Regions from separate parts of the Arthrobacter sp. PvP103 genome, predicted to be linked through region 2. Evidence: riboswitches for the same ligand, from Rfam matches in the RefSeq annotation. Region 2 holds a riboswitch; the other holds the start of a gene.
The links. A riboswitch is a leader RNA that binds a small molecule or an ion and turns the genes downstream of it on or off. The one in region 2 is predicted to bind glycine.
Positions count from the first base shown of each region.

Region 1: linked by a shared signal. The riboswitch ahead of JOE41_RS11505 (L-serine ammonia-lyase) and the one ahead of gcvP (aminomethyl-transferring glycine dehydrogenase) in region 2 are both predicted to bind glycine.

Region 1 is NZ_JAFIBQ010000001.1:2,498,743-2,509,282, forward strand. It holds gene JOE41_RS11455 (NosD domain-containing protein) at 1-796, shown strand, start outside; gene JOE41_RS11460 (LacI family DNA-binding transcriptional regulator) at 813-1,907, shown strand; gene JOE41_RS11465 (carbohydrate kinase) at 1,957-2,910, shown strand; gene JOE41_RS11470 (glycoside hydrolase family 32 protein) at 2,903-4,438, shown strand; gene JOE41_RS11475 (hypothetical protein) at 4,540-5,421, shown strand; gene JOE41_RS11480 (AAA family ATPase) at 5,408-6,028, opposite strand; gene JOE41_RS21025 (hypothetical protein) at 6,208-6,687, shown strand; gene JOE41_RS11490 (DUF5997 family protein) at 6,700-7,104, opposite strand; gene JOE41_RS11495 (LysR family transcriptional regulator substrate-binding protein) at 7,202-7,987, shown strand; gene JOE41_RS11500 (hypothetical protein) at 7,991-8,326, opposite strand; glycine riboswitch at 8,473-8,570, shown strand; gene JOE41_RS11505 (L-serine ammonia-lyase) at 8,844-10,271, shown strand; gene lipA (lipoyl synthase) at 10,361-10,540, shown strand, end outside.
Region 2 is NZ_JAFIBQ010000001.1:3,220,841-3,231,380, reverse strand. It holds gene JOE41_RS14935 (TspO/MBR family protein) at 1-402, shown strand, start outside; gene JOE41_RS14930 (L-serine ammonia-lyase) at 434-1,861, opposite strand; gene glyA (serine hydroxymethyltransferase) at 2,019-3,356, opposite strand; gene gcvH (glycine cleavage system protein GcvH) at 3,353-3,736, opposite strand; gene gcvT (glycine cleavage system aminomethyltransferase GcvT) at 3,914-5,071, opposite strand; gene gcvP (aminomethyl-transferring glycine dehydrogenase) at 5,083-7,935, opposite strand; glycine riboswitch at 8,138-8,236, opposite strand; gene JOE41_RS14905 (TetR/AcrR family transcriptional regulator) at 8,386-8,925, opposite strand; gene JOE41_RS14900 (MFS transporter) at 8,995-10,540, shown strand, end outside.

The sequences.
Region 1 (10,540 bases), 720 kb from region 2:
GGACGCACTTTCCATTCACGACAACTTCATCGCTGAATGCGGCAGTTGCATCGAGCTGCGCGGGTGGGGGCAGGCATCGAAGATCACCGACAACCTGGTCGGAGCAGGCTTCAAAGGTCACTCAATCTACGCCGAGAACCACGGCGGCCTCCTGGTAACTGCGAACAACGTCTTCCCCCGTGGCGCAAGCAGCATCCATTTCGTAGGCGTCACGCGTTCAAGCGTCACCAATAACCGTTTGCATTCGTTCTACCCCGGGATGCTGATCCTCGCAGCGAACAGTTCAGAAAACCTCGTGGCCACGAATCACTTCCTGCGTGACCATGAGCCCTGGACGCCCTTCCTGGGAGTCGACAACGGACTGAACGACCTCTACGGGCTTCTCCGTGTCAGCGGCAGCAACAACTCTGTCATCGGCAACCACTTCTCCGAGGTCATCGACTCACAGAGCATCCGGCCGACAGGTGCGACGCCTGTCATCATCCGGCTCACGTCGGGGGTTGGTAACTTCGTCTCCAACAACCACGTGGTGGCGATGGACGTCCAATCAAAGCCAAGTGAGTCCTGCTTTTCCGCTCAGGTGGACGCTCTGTTAACAACCGAGGCGTCGGACGGCCTCGCCGTTACGGCCGTCGTGGTCGACTCCGAATCAGCTCGGAATACGATCCTTGATTCCGGAAGCGACGCCCAAGTTATCGCAGACAGGGCCGTGAACGCCTTGAGGGCCACACCCACCGTCGGTTTCCAGGCAGCCCACGCACTTGTTGAGCCGCACGTAGAATCAGCAACAACATAAGGACGTGGGAGACCAAATGACCAATAGATCAGTCGGTATCAAGGACGTGGCGGCCGCGGCCGGGGTCTCTGTCACGACCGTCTCCCACGTCCTCAATGATGTCGCGTACGCCCGAGTGGGCGCAGGAACGAGGGAACGAGTCCACGAAGCGGCCCAACGGCTGGGTTACGGGCCCAACCGGCTCGCCCAGGCCCTGCGCACTCAACGCTCAGGGATGATCGGGTTCATCAGCGAGGAAATCGCCACCACCCCGCACGCAGGCAGGATCATCCTCGGGGCCGAGGAAACGGCGCGGGCCCGCGGCTACCGCATCATGATCATCAACTCCACCAGCACCAGTTCCCAGGATTCCAAGGAAAGCCAGGTGGCGGATCTGCTGGACCGGCAGGTGGACGGCATCCTGTACGCCACGATGTATCACCGGGAGCTGGCTGTCCCCAAGAACCTGGCCGGACTGCCGGCCGTCCTGGTGGACTCTGAAGACATCAGCCACACTGTTTCCGCCGTCATCCCCGACGAAGTGGGCGGCGCAAGGTCGGCCGTGCAGACCCTGATCGACGCCGGGCACACCCGGATCGGCATGCTCAATAACACCGACGACGTGCCGGCAACTCACTCCCGGCTGACGGCCTTCAAGGACACGCTGGCAGACGCAGGGCTGACGTTCCACGAAGAACTGGTCCAGTCCGAGCATTCGGAGGTGCGCGGCGGCTACGAGGCGGCCCTCCGCCTCTTGAAGCAGGAGGACCGGCCCACGGCCGTATTCTGCTACAACGACCGCATGGCCATGGGCGCGTACCGGGCCGCCGGGGAACTTGGTCTTAGCATTCCGGACGACATTTCTTTCGTCGGTTTCGACAACCAACAACTCATCGCGGAAAACCTCTACCCCGCACTGACAACGGTCGCCCTGCCCCACTACGAAATGGGCGCGTGGGCAACCGACAACCTGATCGACGCCATTGAGGGAAAAACTGACCTGCGGCTGTTCGCCGCTCATCCGACTGTCTTGCCCTGTCCCATGGTTTTGCGCGATTCCGTCGCCTCCCCCGAACATAAGGGCGCCTCGACCAGAGCAGCACCGGACTCACCTCCACGCGCCAACACCTGACCTCGAGCGCGTCCACTAGAGGACGCGCCCAACCTTCTAAGGACCTCGAATGCACAGCTCCCCAGTTCCCCCCTGCCCTGAAACAGATGTCGTCGTCGTCGGCGAGGCGATAATCGACATCATTGATACCGCGGGAGGGCCCGTCGAATTCCCAGGCGGATCAGGGATGAACGTCGCGTACGGACTCGGCCGCCTGGGCGTCAGCACCGCATTTCTCACCGCACTGGGCAGCGATGAACGCAGCAGGAGCATCCAACGACACCTGGACACCGCGGGAGTACGCCTGCTTCCGGGAGCCGAACACCTCAACCGCACATCCACGGCCAGGGCGCTGCTGGACAGCAACGGTTCCGCAGAATACGAATTCGACTTCGAATGGAACCTCCCCCAAATCAGCCCCACTTTCCTCCCGAAGGTGCTGCACACGGGCTCACTGGCCGCCTTCATGGAGCCCGGAGCAACCCGGGTCCGATCCTTGCTGGAGCTCTTCTCCCGCCGCTGCTTGATCACGTACGACCCCAACATCCGCCCCACACTGCTCCACAGCCACGCTGAAGCGCTCAGGACCTTCGAACACACAGTTGCCCTCGCTACCGTGGTGAAGCTCAGTGCGGAGGATGCCCAGTGGCTCTACCCGCGCACGCCTCCTCACGGCGTCGCGCGGCGGCTGCTCGATCTCGGGACAGAACTGGCAATCATCACGGATGGCGCATCCGGGTCCTATCTGCGGTCCAACGCCGCCGAGATCGAAGTGCCGGCACCGCCAGTGGTCGTCAAAGATACTGTCGGCGCGGGCGACTCCTACATGTCCTCGCTTATCGCTGGCCTCATCGAGGACCCGGAGGACGATTTCGGCTACGGCAAGCTCACGCGCGTCGGAACAGCCGCCTCGCTCGCTGCGGCCATAACGGTCGGACGGCACGGGGCGAACCCGCCGACACGGGCAGAACTGATCCGCTCGCAGGAACTGGCCCGGACGTCCCGAAGGAACTCCGATGACTGAAACAACAATGCACCCTGCCGCCCCCGCCGAAGACACCGCCCCCGACTTCCGGCCGGTACTTCACTACACAGCCAAGAACACCTGGCTGAACGACCCCAACGGACTCGTGTGGCACCAGGGCGTCTACCATCTCTTCTACCAAAACAACCCCTTCGACAACGTCTGGGGCAACATGTCCTGGGGGCACGCCACCTCAACCGACCTTCTGCACTGGACCGAACACCCGGTTGCCATCGCCTGCGACGAGGAAGAAGACGTCTTTTCCGGCAGCATCGTGGTGGACCACGGCAATACGTCGGGATTCGGCACAGTGGAAGACCCGGCCCTGGTGGCCATCTACACGAGCGCCTTCAAGGAAGGCTCGGTGCACCAAGGGACACAAGCCCAGTCTCTCGCGTTCTCCACGGACGCCGGAATGACGTGGAACAAGTACGCAGGCAATCCGGTGCTTGGCCGCGACTCGGCCCATTTCCGGGATCCCAAAGTATTCCGCTACGAGGGAGCTGCCGGTTCCTGCTGGGTCATGGTGGCGGTGGAGGCCCGGCGCCAGCAGGTTGTGCTGTACCGCTCGGCCGACCTCAAGGATTGGGAACACCTGAGCACCTTCGGCCCTGCAAACGCCACAGGAGGCGAATGGGAGTGCCCCGACCTGTTCCCGCTCCCCGTCGACGGAGACCCGGACAACGTCAAGTGGGTCCTCGTAGTCAATGTCAATCCGGGTGCCGTGGCCGGCGGCTCGGGAGGGCAGTACTTCGTCGGCGACTTCGACGGGGTGAAGTTCACTGCCGACCCTGATTCACTCGTTCCAGCCGATGCCGACGGGACCACGGATCTCAGCCGCTGTCTGTGGCTCGACTGGGGACGTGACTACTACGCCGCCGTCTCCTTCAGCAATGCCCCGGAGAACCGCCGCATCATGATCGGCTGGATGAACAACTGGGACTACGCCAACTTCTTGCCCACGTCTCCATGGCGTTCCGGGATGTCGCTTGCCCGCGAGATCGAGCTCGCGACGGTGGACGGTTTGCCCCGCCTGGTGCAGCGCCCGGTACTGCCATTGGCCAGCGGCGAGCCGGCCTGCGCCATCCAGGACGTGGAACTTCACGACTCCGTGCTGCAACTGCCCGACGCAATGCCCGGATCAGCCCAGCTGATCGACGCCGAGATCCTGCCCGGCACGGCCCGGACCGTTGTTTTCCGGCTTCTCGGCGCATCCGGCGGGAGCGCCGCAACGGTTCTCAGCCTCGATGCCGTGACGGGCCTGCTCACCCTGGATCGCCGCAACTCCGGAAACACCGCCTTCCACGGAAAGTTCGCGTCTGCCGAGTCGGCACCGGTGAAGCTCGAAGCCGGCGTGCTAAGGCTCCGCGTAATCGTCGACCAGTGCTCGGTGGAGGTCTTTGCCCAAGGCGGCAGGGTCGTCCTGAGCGATCTGGTCTTCCCGATGTCCGGAAGCCTGGGCACCGAAGTGTGCGTGGAGGGCGGCGCGGCCTTTGTTCGGAAACTGGCCGTCACGGGCTTGTCCTGAACGCGATGACGCCGGATAGCCCGTCGGGCAGGTGAGGGCCTCTGTTCAACAACCCGAGGCGGGAACAGAATGAATCAACCAAACATTGGTGGTGATGAACCGTGGCGCTGGCCATCGTGGTTGTTTGCACTCTATTCCTGCTGGTTGCCGTCATCATGGTCATCGTATGGGGCGGGCACCTCGTCCGGAGGCCCGCCGACCCTGGCGCCCCGGTTTCCCCCTTGCGGCTCTACCTCTGGTGGGCCAACGTGGCAACGGCGGCCGCCCTCGCATCCGGGATCATGGTCGCGTGGGCCGGCGGCAGGCTGGCGATGCGCATACTGGCCGCCACCTCGCCGGCGTCGGCCCAGGGTCGACTGACCGAGGCCCAGGCCAACGTGGGATTTCCCACCATTGAGGGCAGCATTGCCCTGCTGTTCTTTGGCGGACTTCCGGCAGGTTTCGCCGCCGCGTTCATCTACCTGTTCATCCGCCGCTGGCTCCCCGCCGGCCGCTGGGCAGGCCCCGCGCTGGGGGTGCTGCTCCTCCTGGTCTTCGGCGCCTCCGTGGACCCGCTTCGGGCTGAGAACATCGACTTCGCGATTGTGGGGCCCGGCTGGCTTTCCGTGATCCTCTTTTCCGCGCTGGCCGTCCTGCACGGCGCTGTGGTGGCCGCCGTGGCCGGCGCGTTCAGCCAGCGTCTTCCCCTTCCGACCGGCCGGGACTGGAAGTACTACCTCCCGCTCGTCGGAGCCATCCTCTTCCCGCCCGCCGGCATCCTGCTCGGCATCGGTGCGCTGGTTGTCATGCTGTGCTTGTGGCTCGCGCATTTTGGCCGCGCCGGGCGGGAACCTCTGCAAACGGGTCCGGATAAAGTCCGGTCCGCGCGTGCCCTGCGGCGGGCAACAGCGCCGTCCTGGGGCGGCCGCGCGGCTCTGGGCCTGGCGGCGGTGGTTGCCTTGCCTCCCTTCGTCAGCGCAGTGACGTCGATTATTTCGCGCTGATCCGTCCAGCCCCTGTGGCTGCGCCGCCGGCTGCGCCGTTGATTGTGTCGGTGAGCGCAGCCAGCACCTCGTCCTGCGCCCCGCCGGCGTCGATGCGGACGAATCCGGCGAACTCAGGAAGGGCGCGGTACGCCTCGCCGAGGGCCGTCAGTTCCTCGAGTGTTTCGGTGTCCGTTCCCCGCAGGAGGATGCGTTTTAGGGCCTGCTCCGAACTAACGTCGAAGTGGATCACCAGGTCCGGTGCGGGAAGGCGGCGCAGCAGCCAGCGGAGCAACCGGCCGGGCGGGAGGCCCCGGACGCTGCGCAGGGCAAGCTGGCAGTACAGGTGACGGTCCATGACCACCAGGCCTGAAAAGTTGCGCGCGCGGGCGTGGGACACCAGAACGTTGACCGTCCGGATCCCGGTCTCCAGTGCATCCGCCACGCGGCGGTTGAGGTGAATTCCGGAGCGCTCCGACCACTGCGTCATGTTGCGGCGGCCGGCATGGTTGCGCAGCAACACGGCTTTGCCGCCGGCCAGGCGGGCGGCTTCCACGGCTGCGCGTGCGGCGGTGGTCTTTCCGGCACCGTCAATTCCGGTGAGGACGATTAACAGGGGGTGGCTCATTTCCTTGGGGCGGATAGTTGGTGCAGCGAAGGGGGCCGGCAGTTGATCGTTTAACGCCAGGCCGGCGCTGTTCGTCCCCCGCGGAACTTGTTTTCTGTTCGCCGTCCCGATTTCACGCGCCGTTAATGACGGGGTTCTAGCGTGGTTCTTCAGGCACCATCCGCTAGAAGGGATCCATCATGGCCGATATAGCTGCTGTGCTGGGACGGCTCTCCCCGGAAGAGCTCGACGAGCTCCGGGAGATTGGTCCCCAGGGCCACCTCACCAGGCGCCTTCTCGATGCCCTGGACAGGGCCGCCGGCGGGTCGGGGGCGGGCCGCGGCTATTACGTGCCCACGGGAAGCGTGAGTGCAACGGGCGGACCGCATCTCGTGCTGCGCAGCGATGTCTCCGCATGGCTGTTCGGTGCAGGTCCGCAGATTCCGCACGGGCACCAGGCCGCAGACCCGGCCGGTGAACCCTTGCGGCAGGAAACTGACTGGTCGGAACTGCGTCCCGGCGACAAGGTGGCGATTGTGCGGGGCAACCGCGTCACGGCGTCGGGAATTGTTGACGCCATGACCGAAGATGCCTCCACGGTGTGGGTCCTTTTCGAAGGCGTGGCGCCCCGGCGAATGTTCCACCGAGGCGATCCGGACGACCTTCGTCCCGTACATTAAGCCGTCAGGGCCTTACTCGGCCTTGGCACGGGCTTTCTTGGCGTCCTTCTTGGCGGCCTCGTCCTTGACGCGCTGTGCTTCGGCGCGGACTGCAGCGTGCGTGGAGCGTTCGGCCACCAGCCAAGCCGGGGGAGCCTGCAGCAGCGCGGTGATCTCCGCCGAGGTCAGTGCTTCCTCGACGCCGCCGCGGGCCAGGCCGCTAATGGAAACGTTCAGTTTCTGCGCCACCACCGGGCGGGGGTGCGGGCCGTTGCGGCGGAGCTCGGCCAGCCACTCCGGCGGGTTGGCCTGGAGCTCGGCGAAATCGGCGCGGGTGATAACCGAATCCTGGAACTCCTGGGGTGTTGCGGGCAGGTAGATGCCAAGCTTCTTGGCAACGGTGGCCGGCTTCATGGACTGGGAGTTTGCAGAGGTCATACTTCAAGGGTATCCGGCGGACCGCCTACAAGGCACCAGAGCAGCACCAAACAGCACCAGCAGGGCTCTCCCGCAGCTCTGGCGGTACTGTGAACGTGTGTCCGCTGAAGAAGAATCCCCGCAAGCATCCGCACCCGCTGAACCGGAAGGGCGCGTGCTGCGCTTCGCCTACGTTGCCGGAGTAACGCCGGGGAAGTGGATCAGGCGCTGGGAAGAGCGGATGCCGGATGTTCCGTTGCAGTCCTTTATGTCCGACGACGGCGCCCAGCTTTTGGTCCTCCGTGACGGTTCCGCCGACCTCAGTTTCGTCCGCCTGCCGGTGGAGCGTGAGGGCCTGAACGTGATTCCCCTGTATGAGGAGCAGCCGGTGGTGGTTGCTCCCAAGGGACATGAGATTTCGGTGTTCGAAGAGGTGGCGCTGGCGGACCTTGCCGCAGAGACCTTTCTGGATGTGGCGGAGCTCGGCGGCCCGGAAGCTGCTTTGCAGGTGGTTGCCTCGGGTGCCGGGCTCGTGATCCTGCCGATGTCCGTCGCCCGCCACTTCAACGTCAAGGACACGGTGGCGCGGAAGCTCACCGGCGCACCCACCACACAGATCGCCCTTGCCTGGCCCAATGAGGCCACGCGTGAAGCGACGCGTGGGGCCGGGGATGAGGCGGCGGACCAGGCAATGGATGAAGTGATCGAGGAGTTCATCGGGATTGTCCGCGGACGGACCGCCCAGAGCTCCCGCCAGCCGTCGGCGAAGGTGGAGCCGCCCAAGAAGGAACCGAAACCGGACCGGCGGGGAACCGGCGTCAAAAAACCCAAGGTGGCCCAGCGATACGCTCCCAATCCGGACAAGGGCCGCGGCAAGGGATCGCGCAAGAAGGGCAAGCGCTAGGGCTTAGGCGGTGCAGGCATCCTTGAGCGCGGTGACGGACTCGGCGGGAACCTGATCGCCCGCCTCGGCGATCTGGCGTAGCGGAGTGGTGATCTCGGCCGGCACGCCGGCGGTGTCGGCCCCGGCCACGAGGCCGCCCAGCAGTTCCTTGTCCTTGACGCTGACAAGCCCGTCCTCCACGAGCGCGCACACCTGTCCCTTGACCTGGTCGGCGGCTGCTGTGGCAACTTGGGAGGCGCCGTCGCTCACGGCCTTTTCGGCTGCGTCCTGGACCTGCCCGCAGCCGGTCAGTACAACGATGAGGGCAGCAGCGGACAGGGCGGCGAGGCGGGATTTCATGGTTCCAGCGTAGCAAGCGGTGCCTCGGCCACCGACGGATCCCTCCCGTCAGCGGCACGAATGACCCATATGACGTGACTCTGTTGCGTGTCGTCCCGGCAACAGATAATGTGTGAGCCGTGTCACCGACAAGTGATACACGCTTTTGATCTGCGGCGGGAGAGTCCTGCCGGTACGTTCAGCAGGCGCCGTAGGAGCAAATCCTCCCCAGGAATCTCTCAGGCCCACGTACCGCCGCGGCGAGGCAACTCTGGAAAGTAGTCCGGTCCCCGGGCTCACCGACGGTGCAAGCGGCACGCTGTAACAGCAGGGTCCGCGGAAACTCTCAGGTCAAATACAGAGCGGGGAGGAACCCGAATCAACGTGGCGCCCTGCGCCACCTGAATTATGGAGTTCCTCTCGTGACGATTCAGCCGTCCTCTTCCACCTTTGCAGGCCGCCGCATCTGCGTGTCCTGCCGCCCCAGTGCGCGTCCCCAGTCCGCCCCGCAGCGCCTGGGCAGCTAAGGAACCCGGCCATGGCTGTTGGTGTCTTTGATCTTTTTTCCATCGGGATTGGGCCTTCGAGTTCGCATACGGTGGGTCCGATGCGGGCTGCGGCGGTGTTCGCCGGGGAGCTGAAGGCTTCCGGTGCCCTGGAGAGGGTGGCCGGGCTGCGGGTGGATTTGTATGGTTCGCTCGCCGCGACGGGGCACGGTCACGGGACGATGACGGCGATCCTGCTGGGGCTGGAGGGGTTCCATCCGGAGAAGATCCTCCCGGCCGAGGTGGAGGAGCGGCTGGCGGCGATCGCGGAGTCCGGGATGCTGCGGCTGGCCGGTGCTGTTGATGGTGCCGGGGTGGTCCTGCCGTACGGGGTGAAGGATATGGTGTTGCGGCCGTTGACCATCCTGCCGCGGCACACGAACGGGATGACTTTCACTGTCACGGATGCTGGCGGGGAGGTGCTGCATGCGGCGACGTTCTTCTCGGTGGGCGGGGGGTTTATTGTCCGTGAGGGCGAGGAGGACGCGGCGCAGCAGGAGTTGGAGGAGTCGAAGAAGGAGTTGCCGCTGCCGTTCCGGACTGCGGCGGAGCTGCTGGGCCGGTGCCAGTCCAAGGGCCTGTCCATTGGGGAGATCATGTTCGTCAACGAACGCGCCTCCCGGTCCGAGGCGGAGATCCGGGAGGGGTTGCTGCACATTTACTCGGTGATGGAGGAGTGCGTGGCGGTGTCCCTGAAGCGTGAGGGGCTGCTGCCCGGCGGGCTGAAGGTCCGCCGTCGTGCGCCGGACTGGCACGAGCGTTTGCTGAAGGAGAACCGGGGCCAGGACCCGGAGTACCGGGATCCGAAGTACTGGCAGGAGTGGGTGAACCTGATCGCGTTGGCGGTGAACGAGGAGAACGCGTCCGGCGGCAGGGTGGTCACGGCGCCGACGAACGGGGCGGCCGGGATCATCCCGGCGGTGTTGTATTACGCGTTGCATTTCGCGCCGGGCATGGACCGGGCCAGCCGGGAGGACCGGGATGATGTGGTGGTGAAGTTCCTGCTCGCTGCCGGTGCGGTCGGGGTGCTCTATAAGGAACAGGCGTCCATTTCGGGGGCGGAGGTGGGCTGCCAGGGTGAGGTGGGTTCGGCGTCGTCGATGGCCGCTGCGGGCCTGGCCGAGGTGATGGGCGGGACGCCGCAGCAGGTGGAGAACGCGGCGGAGATCGCGATGGAGCACAACCTGGGGCTGACGTGTGATCCGATCGGCGGGCTGGTGCAGATCCCCTGTATCGAGCGGAACGCGATCGCGGCGGCGAAGGCCATCAATGCCGCGAAGATGGCGCTCTGGGGCGACGGCACGCACCGGGTGTCCCTGGACGAGGTGATCGTGACCATGCGCGAGACCGGCAGGGACATGTCCTCCAAGTACAAGGAAACCGCCATGGGCGGCCTCGCCGTCAACGTCGTCGAATGCTGACTCCCTAGCCCGACCGGGACGGCTCCAGCAACCCCTCCCGCACCAAAATTTTGCCGGACTACCGGCGCACGCACAAAGGAAAGAGAACCATGACACTGGCACCAGAAGGCCGGAAGATGCTGCGTATTGAGCAGCGCAATGCGGCTACTCCGGTGGAGCGTAAGCCGGAGTGGATCAAGGCCAAGGTCCAGATGGGCCCGGAGTTCGTCCAGCTCAAGAACCTGGTGAAGAAGGAAGGCCTGCACACCGTCTGTGAAGAGGCCGGCTGC
Region 2 (10,540 bases):
AACGTGGACGGCTGGTACGCCACAGCGGACAAAGCCCCGTGGTCCCCGCCGAACTGGGTCTTCGGTCCGGTCTGGACCATGCTGTACACAGCCATGGCAGTCGCCGCGTGGCTCGTCTGGCGGCACGGCGGACAGCGCACCGTCCCCGCCTTGAGGGCGTACGGGATCCAGTTGGGCTTGAACCTGCTGTGGACGCCGGTGTTCTTCGGCCTTTACCCGGTGATGGGCACGGCGTCGCTCTGGCTGGGGCTTGCGATCATCATTTCCCTGATCATCGCCGTCACCTTCACCGTCCTGCGTTTCGGCCCTATCAGCCGGGCAGCCGGCCTGCTGCTGTTGCCCTACGTTTCTTGGCTGGTTTTCGCCAGCAGCCTGAACTGGTGGGCGGCTTTGCACAACTAGGTCTCGACAGGCCCGCCAACGGGCTAGGGAGTCAGCATTCGACGACGTTGACGGCGAGGCCGCCCATGGCGGTTTCCTTGTACTTGGAGGACATGTCCCTGCCGGTCTCGCGCATGGTCACGATCACCTCGTCCAGGGACACCCGGTGCGTGCCGTCGCCCCAGAGCGCCATCTTCGCGGCATTGATGGCCTTCGCCGCCGCGATCGCGTTCCGCTCGATACAGGGGATCTGCACCAGCCCGCCGATCGGATCACACGTCAGCCCCAGGTTGTGCTCCATCGCGATCTCCGCCGCGTTCTCCACCTGCTGCGGCGTCCCGCCCATCACCTCGGCCAGGCCCGCAGCGGCCATCGACGACGCCGACCCCACCTCACCCTGGCAGCCCACCTCCGCCCCCGAAATGGACGCCTGTTCCTTATAGAGCACCCCGACCGCACCGGCAGCGAGCAGGAACTTCACCACCACATCATCCCGGTCCTCCCGGCTGGCCCGGTCCATGCCCGGCGCGAAATGCAACGCGTAATACAACACCGCCGGGATGATCCCGGCCGCCCCGTTCGTCGGCGCCGTGACCACCCTGCCGCCGGACGCGTTCTCCTCGTTCACCGCCAACGCGATCAGGTTCACCCACTCCTGCCAGTACTTCGGATCCCGGTACTCCGGGTCCTGGCCCCGGTTCTCCTTCAGCAAACGCTCGTGCCAGTCCGGCGCACGACGGCGGACCTTCAGCCCGCCGGGCAGCAGCCCCTCACGCTTCAGGGACACCGCCACGCACTCCTCCATCACCGAGTAAATGTGCAGCAACCCCTCCCGGATCTCCGCCTCGGACCGGGAGGCGCGTTCGTTGACGAACATGATCTCCCCAATGGACAGGCCCTTGGACTGGCACCGGCCCAGCAGCTCCGCCGCAGTCCGGAACGGCAGCGGCAACTCCTTCTTCGACTCCTCCAACTCCTGCTGCGCCGCGTCCTCCTCGCCCTCACGGACAATAAACCCCCCGCCCACCGAGAAGAACGTCGCCGCATGCAGCACCTCCCCGCCAGCATCCGTGACAGTGAAAGTCATCCCGTTCGTGTGCCGCGGCAGGATGGTCAACGGCCGCAACACCATATCCTTCACCCCGTACGGCAGGACCACCCCGGCACCATCAACAGCACCGGCCAGCCGCAGCATCCCGGACTCCGCGATCGCCGCCAGCCGCTCCTCCACCTCGGCCGGGAGGATCTTCTCCGGATGGAACCCCTCCAGCCCCAGCAGGATCGCCGTCATCGTCCCGTGACCGTGCCCCGTCGCGGCGAGCGAACCATACAAATCCACCCGCAGCCCGGCCACCCTCTCCAGGGCACCGGAAGCCTTCAGCTCCCCGGCGAACACCGCCGCAGCCCGCATCGGACCCACCGTATGCGAACTCGAAGGCCCAATCCCGATGGAAAAAAGATCAAAGACACCAACGGCCATGGTCGGTTCCTAACTAGGTGTAGCTGTGGTCCGGCAGATGGTCCTGCCGGATGGCGGTGCAACCGCCGGTGGGCGGTCGCACTGCCGGATGCACGACGACGGGCGGCAGCTTGTGGCGGCCGCCCGCGTCGTGATCTCTACTTCTGTAATACGTGCTCTAGCCGAGGTTGGCAACCGAGGGGTAGAGCGGGTGGGCGGCGGCGAGGGCATCCACCCGGGAGCGCAGGACGGAGAGGTCCGCGCCGGCGTCGGCGATTAGCGCCTCAGCGATGATATCCGCAACCTCGGCGAAGGCGGCTTCGCCGAAACCGCGGGTGGCGAGGGCCGGGGTGCCGATACGCAGACCCGAGGTGACCATCGGCGGCCTCGGGTCGAACGGCACGGCGTTGCGGTTGACGGTGATGTCGATTTCCGCGAGGCGGTCCTCGGCCTGCTGGCCGTCCAACTCACAGTTGCGCAGGTCCACCAGGACCAGGTGGACGTCGGTGCCGCCGGAGATCACGTTGATCCCCTTGGCGGTGACGTCCGGCTGGACCAGGCGGTCCGCCAGGATCCGGGCACCGGCAAGGACGCGTTCCTGGCGTTCCTTGAATTCCGGGGACGCGGCGATCTTGAACGCCACGGCCTTGCCGGCGATGACGTGTTCCAGGGGTCCGCCCTGCTGGCCGGGGAACACTGCCGAGTTGATCTTCTTGGCGATGTCGGCGTCGTTGGAGAGGATGATGCCGCCGCGGGGCCCTGCGAGGGTCTTGTGCGTGGTGGACGTGGTGACGTGCGCGTGCGGAACCGGTGACGGGTGCAGCCCTGCGGCGACCAGCCCGGCGAAGTGCGCCATGTCCACCATCAGGTAGGCGCCAACGGAGTCGGCGATGCGGCGGAACTCGGCGAAGTCCAGCTGGCGGGCGTAGGCGGACCAGCCGGCGACGATCAGCTGCGGCTTGTGCTCCCGGGCCAGGCGCTCCACCTCGGCCATGTCGATCCGGTGGTCCTCTTCGCGGACCTGGTACGGGATCACGTTGTACAGCCGACCGGAGAAGTTGATCCGCATGCCGTGGGTGAGGTGGCCGCCGTGGGCCAGGTTCAGGCCCATGATGGTGTCGCCCGGCTTGATCAGCGCGTGCATCACCGAGGCGTTCGCCTGCGCTCCGGAGTGCGGCTGCACGTTGGCGTATTCGGCTCCGAACAGGGCCTTCACCCGGTCGATGGCCAGCTGCTCGACCACGTCAACGTGCTCGCAACCGCCGTAGTAGCGCTTGCCCGGGTAGCCCTCGGCGTACTTATTGGTCAGCACCGAGCCCTGCGCCTGCATGACGGCCTTGGCGGTGTGGTTCTCCGAGGCGATCATTTCCAGGCCGGTGCGCTGGCGGGCCAGTTCGTCGTCGATCTTCGTCGCGATCTCAGGGTCCAGCGCGGACAGGTCCGCGTCCAGGGACGGGGAGACAACCTGCTCAAACGCGACGGTGCCTGTGCCTGCGGCCGCGGTTGCGCCGCTCACAGTTCGCCGCCGTTCTTTGAAGCGTATTCCTCGGCGGAGAGCAGCGGGCCGTCGGAATCCGCAGCCACCTTGAAGAGCCAGCCGGCACCGTACGGATCGCTGTTGATCAGTGCGGGGTCGTCCACGACGGCGGAGTTGGTTTCCGTGACCTCGCCGGTGACCGGGGAGTACAGGTCCGAAACGGACTTGGTGGACTCGACCTCGCCGCAGGTCTCCCCTGCGGTCACGGTGGAGCCAACCTCGGGCAGGTCAACGTACACGATGTCGCCGAGGGCATCCGTGGCCACGGCGGAGATGCCGATCGACACCAGGTTGCCGGCCTCACGGGCCACCCACTCGTGCTCGTCGGAGTACTGCAGTTCAGCGGCAACTTTTGCCATGTGTTTTTCCTTCAGTTTGGTTTGCGAAAAGTGAGAGAGCGTTGGCCCAAACGCTGCAGGAAGTGAGAGAGCGTTGGGGCTGGGATCCGGCAGCGTGTGTCAAAGCGACAAAGGAGCAGCACGCGTGAAAACGGGGCCAGCCGGTCCCGGAGCCGGGAACTGCTGACAGCCTATGGGCTACTTTTGGCGCTTGTAGAAAGGCAGTGCGACGACTTCGAACGGCTCCGCCTTGCCGCGCAGGTCGATGTCCAGGGCGGTACCCACCTCGGAGAATTCGACGTCGACATAGGCCAGGGCCACGGGGTAGCCCAGCGTGGGGCTCGGCTGGCCGGAGGTCACTTCGCCAACAACTGCGCCGTCCTTGAGCACCGGGTAGTGGCCGCGGCCCGCGCGCCGGCCCAGGCCCTTGAGGCCCACCAGCTTGCGTCCGCTCGTGGCACCGGCGCCGCCGGCCTTGAGGGCTTCAAGCGCCGCGCGGCCCACGAAGTCGCCCTCCTTGGCGAGGGAGACGACCGGGCCGAGGCCCGCTGCGTAGGGGTTGCCTTCGCGGGAGAGCTCGTTGCCGTAGAGCGGCATTCCGGCTTCCAGGCGCAACGAGTCGCGGCATGCAAGGCCGGCGGGGACAAGCTCGCCCTCCTCGGCGACAGCCCCGATGGCCTGCCACAGGGCTGTGGCGTCGTCGTTGTCCACGAAGATCTCGAAGCCGTCCTCACCGGTGTAGCCGGTCCGGGCCAGCAGGAGGTCCTTGGTGGCGCCGGCCACCAGGAAGGGAACTTCGACGGCGGCGTAGTACTTCAGTCCGGTGACCAGCTCGTGCTGTGCCGCCGGAACCAGGCGAAGCAGGATGGCTTCGGCCTTGGGACCCTGGACGGCGATCAGCGAGGTGCGGGCGGAGGCGTCGTCCACCACGACGTCGAACTTTGCTGCCCGTTCGGCGAGGGCGGCCGCGACCACAACGGCGTTTCCGGCGTTGGGCACCACCAGGAATTTGTCCGTGCCGTTTCCTGCGGCGTCTGCCGCTGGGCGGCGGTACGTGATGAGGTCGTCGATGATGCCGCCGTCTTCCTGGCAGATCAGCGAGTACTTGGCCTTGCCCACGGACATGGCGGAAATTTTGCCGACCAGGGCGTAGTCCAGGAAGGCTGCGGCGTCCGGGCCGGTGACCCAGACTTCGCCCATATGGGAGAGGTCGAACAGTCCGGCAGACTTGCGGACGGCGTGGTGCTCGGCCAGCTCGGAGGAGTACTTCAGGGGCATCTGAAAGCCACCGAAATCGGTGAAGGACGCGCCGAGCTTCTTGTGCTCCTCATAGAGCGCCGTGTAGTTCTCAGTCATCGCGGGAATCCTTAGTTTTCGAAGTCTTCGATGGGCGGGCAGGAGCAGATCAGGTTGCGGTCCCCTGCTGCGCCGTCGATGCGGCCCACGGGCGGGAAGTACTTGTCCTGCTTGAGGTGGTGGACGGGGAAGGCGGCCTGCTCACGCGGGTATTCGCGGTTCCAGTCGGAGGAGACGACGGCGGCCGCGGTGTGCGGTGCGTTGCGCAGCGGGGAGTTCTCCACCGTGAAGTCGCCGTTCGCAACCTGGTCGATTTCCTGGCGGATGGTGATCATGGCATCGATGAAGCGGTCAATCTCCACGAGGTCCTCGGACTCAGTGGGCTCCACCATGAGCGTGCCGGCAACCGGGAATGCCAGCGTGGGGGCGTGGAAGCCGAAGTCAATGAGGCGCTTCGCCACGTCTTCCGCGGTGACTCCCGTCTTGGCAGTCAGGGCGCGCAGGTCCAGGATGCACTCGTGCGCCACGAGTCCGCCTTCGCCGGTGTACAGCACCGGGAAGAACTCGTTCAGGCGGGAGGCGATGTAGTTCGCCGCCAGCAGGGCCGACTTGGTGGCTTCGGTCAGGCCGGCGCCGCCCATCAGCTTTACGTAGGCCCAGGAGATCGGCAGCACCCCGGCGGAGCCGAAGCGGGAAGCGGAGATCGCAACGCCGTGCCCGTCCTCGTGGGCTGCCTTGTTGGCATCGCCCGGCATGAACGGCGCAAGGTGGGCCTTGGCCGCAACCGGGCCGACGCCCGGTCCGCCGCCGCCGTGCGGGATGCAGAAGGTCTTGTGGAGGTTCAGGTGGGACACGTCGCCGCCGAACTTGCCCGGCTGCGCCAGGCCCACCAGGGCGTTCAGGTTGGCGCCGTCAACGTAGACCTGCCCGCCTGCTGCGTGCACCGAGTCGCAGATTTCGCGGACGTCGGCGTCGTATACGCCGTGCGTTGACGGGTACGTGATCATGATCGCGGACAGGACGTCTTTGTGGGTTTCGATCTTCGCCTGGAAGTCGGCGTGGTCGATCGTGCCGTCAGCGGCGGTGGCCACGACGACCACCTTCATGCCGGCCAGGACGGCGGACGCGGCGTTGGTACCGTGCGCCGAGGCGGGGATCAGGCAGACGTTGCGCTGGTCATCACCGCGGGACAGGTGGTAGCCGCGGATCGCCAGCAGGCCCGCGAGCTCGCCCTGGGAGCCTGCGTTCGGCTGGATGGAAACCTGGTCGTAGCCTGTGATCTCCGCGAGGTCCGCTTCCAGGCCGTCGATCAGCTCACGCCAGCCTTCGGTCTGGGAGTCCGGGGCGAAGGGGTGGATGGAGGCGAACTCCGGCCAGGAGATGGCTTCCATCTCGGCGGTGGCGTTCAGCTTCATGGTGCATGACCCCAGCGGGATCATGGTGCGGTCCAGGGCGAGGTCGCGGTCCGAGAGCTTGCGGATGTAGCGCAGCAGCTGGGTTTCGGAGCGGTGCGTGTTGAAGACCGGGTGCTGCAGGTAGTCCGAGGAACGTTCGACGGCGGCGTCGAGGGCGAAGCCTGCGTCGTCGGAGGCAACCTCGGCGCCGAAAACGGCGGCAACGGCGGCGACGGTTTCCGGCGTCGTGGTTTCGTCAGCGGAGATGCCGACGGTGTCGGCATCGATGCCGCGCAGGTTGATGCCTTTGGCTTCGGCTGCGGCGACGATGTCAGCTGCTTTGCCCGGGACGCGGACGGTGATGGTATCGAAGAAGCTGCCGTGCAGGATCTCGAGGCCTGCGCCCTGCAGGGATGCCGCCAGGGTGCGGGCGTTCTTGTGGATGGTCTCGGCGATGGACTTCAGTCCGTCAGGGCCGTGGTAGACGGCGTACATCGACGAGACGATGGCCAGCAGTGCCTGTGCGGTGCAGATGTTGGACGTGGCCTTTTCGCGGCGGATGTGCTGCTCGCGGGTCTGCAGGGCAAGGCGGTAGGCCGGGGTGCCGGCGTTGTCCTTGGACACACCCACCAGGCGGCCGGGCATGGAACGCTCAAGGCCCTTCTGGACGGCCATATAGGCGGCGTGCGGACCGCCGAAGAACAGCGGCACACCCAGGCGCTGGGTGGAGCCGACGGCGATGTCCGCACCCTGCTCACCCGGAGGGGTGATCAGGGTCAGTGAGAGCAGGTCAGCCGCCACAGTGACCAGTGCGCCGCGTTCCTTGGCGGCGGCGATGACGGCGGCGTGGTCGAACACCCGGCCGGACACGCCCGGCTGCTGCAGCACGATGCCGTTGATGTCGCCGTCGGGAAGCCCCTTGGAGAGATCCGCCACCTCAACCTCGAAGCCGAGCGCCTCGGCACGGCCCTTGACGATGGCGATGGTCTGCGGCAGGACATCGGCGTCCAGGACCGTCTTGCCGTCATGGGCGGCCTTGTTCTTGTTGGCACGCCGCATCATCAGGACTGCTTCAGCCACGGCGGTGGCTTCGTCCAGGAGGGAGGCGTTGGCGATGGGCAGGCCCACGAGGTCCTGGACCATGGTCTGGAAGTTCAGGAGTGCCTCAAGGCGTCCCTGGGAAATTTCCGGCTGGTAGGGGGTGTAGGCGGTGTACCAGGCCGGGGACTCGAGGATGTTGCGGCGGATCACCGCCGGGGTCACCGTGTCGTAGTAACCCTGGCCGATCATCTGTACGGCCGTCTTGTTCTTGGCAGCCAGCTTGCGCAGCTCGGCCAGTACTTCGACCTCGCTCAGGGCGTCCTGCAAAGTCAGGGCGACTTCCTGGCGGATGTCTTTGGGGACCGCGGTGTCTACCAGCGAGTCCACGGTGTCGTAGCCGACGGACTTGAGCATGGTGTCGATGTCGGCCTGGCGGCGGGCGCCAATATGCCGGTCGACGAAGGTGGTGGAGGCTGAACTAACCGTCACGAAGGAACTCCATTACTAATGGCGGCGCAGGGTACGCCGCAGTGGTCCGGGTTCCTCCCCGCTCTGTATTGGACCTGAGAGTTTCCGCAGGACCGTGCTCTCGCACAGCTCCGCTTGCACCGTCGGTGAGCATGGCGTGTCCTGGTTTGCCCCCCAACTGGGTTGGGACACAAACGGACAGCATGCTGCTTTCCAGAGTTGCCTTGCCGCGGCGGTACATGGGCCTGAGAGATTCCTGGGGAGGGTTTGCTCCTACGGCGCCTGCTTGTACCTACTTGCAGAACTCTCCCGCCGCAGATCAAAGGCATATTTAGTTAGCGGTGACAACAGTCACAGCGTCAATTGTCCTACGCGCAGGTCCAGTCTGCAAACTCCGCAGCCAGTCCGACGGCGCGTTACGGCCCGAATCGCGACGGTCCCGGAAGGCAGACCCACGCCCTCGTGGCGCTGTCAGCCGCGAAGCCGTTCGACGGCTGCCAGCAGGCTGTCGACGTCGCCGCTCATTTCGGGCGGGGCGGCGCCGGGGCCGCTGGCCAGCATGGCATTGAAGTAGAGGCCGTCACCCATGTACAGCACGGCCTTGGCCATGGCCGGACCAACGTCCCCGGCCAGCAGTTCCAGCCAGCTCCCCTGGACGGCCGCGAAGCGGTGCAGCGTCTCCTTGTGCGCCACTTCGGCAAGCCGGGTGGCAGCCACAAAAACCCGGTCCAGCGGAGTGTCCGCCCAGAGGGAGGACTTGATGAAGTAGACCGCGGCGCCTTCCGGAGCTTTGGCCATGGCGTCCAAATCCCCGGCGACCAGCCGGTCCATGCGCTCCAGCAGGGCAGAAATCATGGCTTCCTTATTCGGGAAGTGATACAGGAGACCCCCCTTGGAAACCCCTGCTCGCCGGGCCACGGCATCCAGCGTCGCGGCGCGTTCACCCACCTCGATCAGCAGGGATTCAAAGGCGTCGAGCACAGCCTCGCGGGCAACGGGTTTTCTGGCCATGGTTCCTATCATGCCCGGTGGTCCGGGCTCGTTTCTTAACTATACCGTCCAGACGGTACAGTTATCTTCATGGGAAACTCGCAGTCACCTTCGACGCCGGCCACGCAGCGCCTCACTTCCGCAGCGCCCGCCGCTATCGGCAGCCGCTCCACCGGCCCCAGGCCGGGTCGCGACTGGCTGGCCCTCGCGCTTTTGATGTTCCCGGTTCTGCTGGTCGCCGTGGACAACACCGCACTGACGTTCGCACTGCCCGCCATCGCCAGCAACCTCGACCCCACCGGCGTTCAGCTGCTGTGGATTATCGACGCCTACCCCCTGGTCCTGGCCGGCCTCCTGGTCGCCATGGGCAGTTTCGGCGACAGGATCGGCCGCCGCCGGCTCCTGCTAATCGGCAGCACCGGTTTTGCCGCCGTCTCCGCAGCAACGGCATTCGCCCCCAGCGCGGAATGGCTCATTGCCGGCCGCGCAGCGCTTGGATTTTTCGGTGCGATGCTCATGCCTTCCACCCTGTCCCTGATCCGGAACATCTTTCCGGACCCCAACCGGCGCCGTCTGGCTATCGCAATTTGGGCAGCAGGGTTCTCGGGTGGTGCCGCGCTGGGGCCGATCTTCGGCGGCTGGCTCGTGGAGCACTACTGGTGGGGCGCAATCCTGCTGGTGGCCGTGCCCATCATGCTGCCTATCCTGCTGCTTGGTCCGGCCCTGATTCCCGAATCCAGGGACCCCAGCCCGGGAGCCGTTGATGCCGCCAGCATCGTCCTCTCCCTGGTGACAATGGTTCCCTTGGTCTACGGCATCAAGTCGCTGGCAACGGAGGGCTTCGGCCCGGCGGCGGCGGCGGCCATCGGTTTCGGACTCCTCATGGGCTACGCCTTCATCCGGCGCCAGAAGAGGCTGCCTAGCCCCCTACTGGACATCAGCCTCTTTGGAAACAGGATCTTCAGCACGGCCATCACGGCCAATGTCCTGGCGCTTTTTTCCTTCAACGGCTTCATCCTGTTCCTTGCCCAGCACCTCCAGCTGCTGGAGGGCCAGCAGCCCACGGAGGCCGGAATTGCCATGATCCCGGCGCTGGTTGCCACCGTGGTTGCCGGCCTGGTGGTGGTCCCGCTGGTGCGGACAATAAGGCCAGGCTTTGTGGTGGCCGGAGGTCTTTCCCTAAGCGCCACCGGCTACTTCATGGTGGCCTTCGGGGACCACTCGGGCGGTCCGGCCATCCTGCTGGGCGCACTCCTGGTCCTGGCCCTCGGCGTGGGAGCAGCCGAAACGATTTCCAACGACCTGATACTGGGGTCGGTCCCGCCGGAGAAGTCGGGTGCGGCAGCGGCCATTTCGGAGACCGGTTACGAGATTGGCTCACTGCTCGGAACGGCCGTCCTCGGCTCGATCCTGACGGCGTCCTACCAGCGGAACCTGGTCCTACCGGAGGGCATCGCAGCCGCCGGCCCTGCCGGCGCCGCGCAGGGGGTCACACAGGCCCGGGAAACCCTGGCCGGGGCCATGGAACTCGCCCATTCGCTCCCCGCACCGCTGGCGGACGCCCTGACGTCCGCCGCCCGGGTCGCGTTTGAATCGGGCGTCCACGTGACGGCCTCCATCGGGCTGGTACTGATGG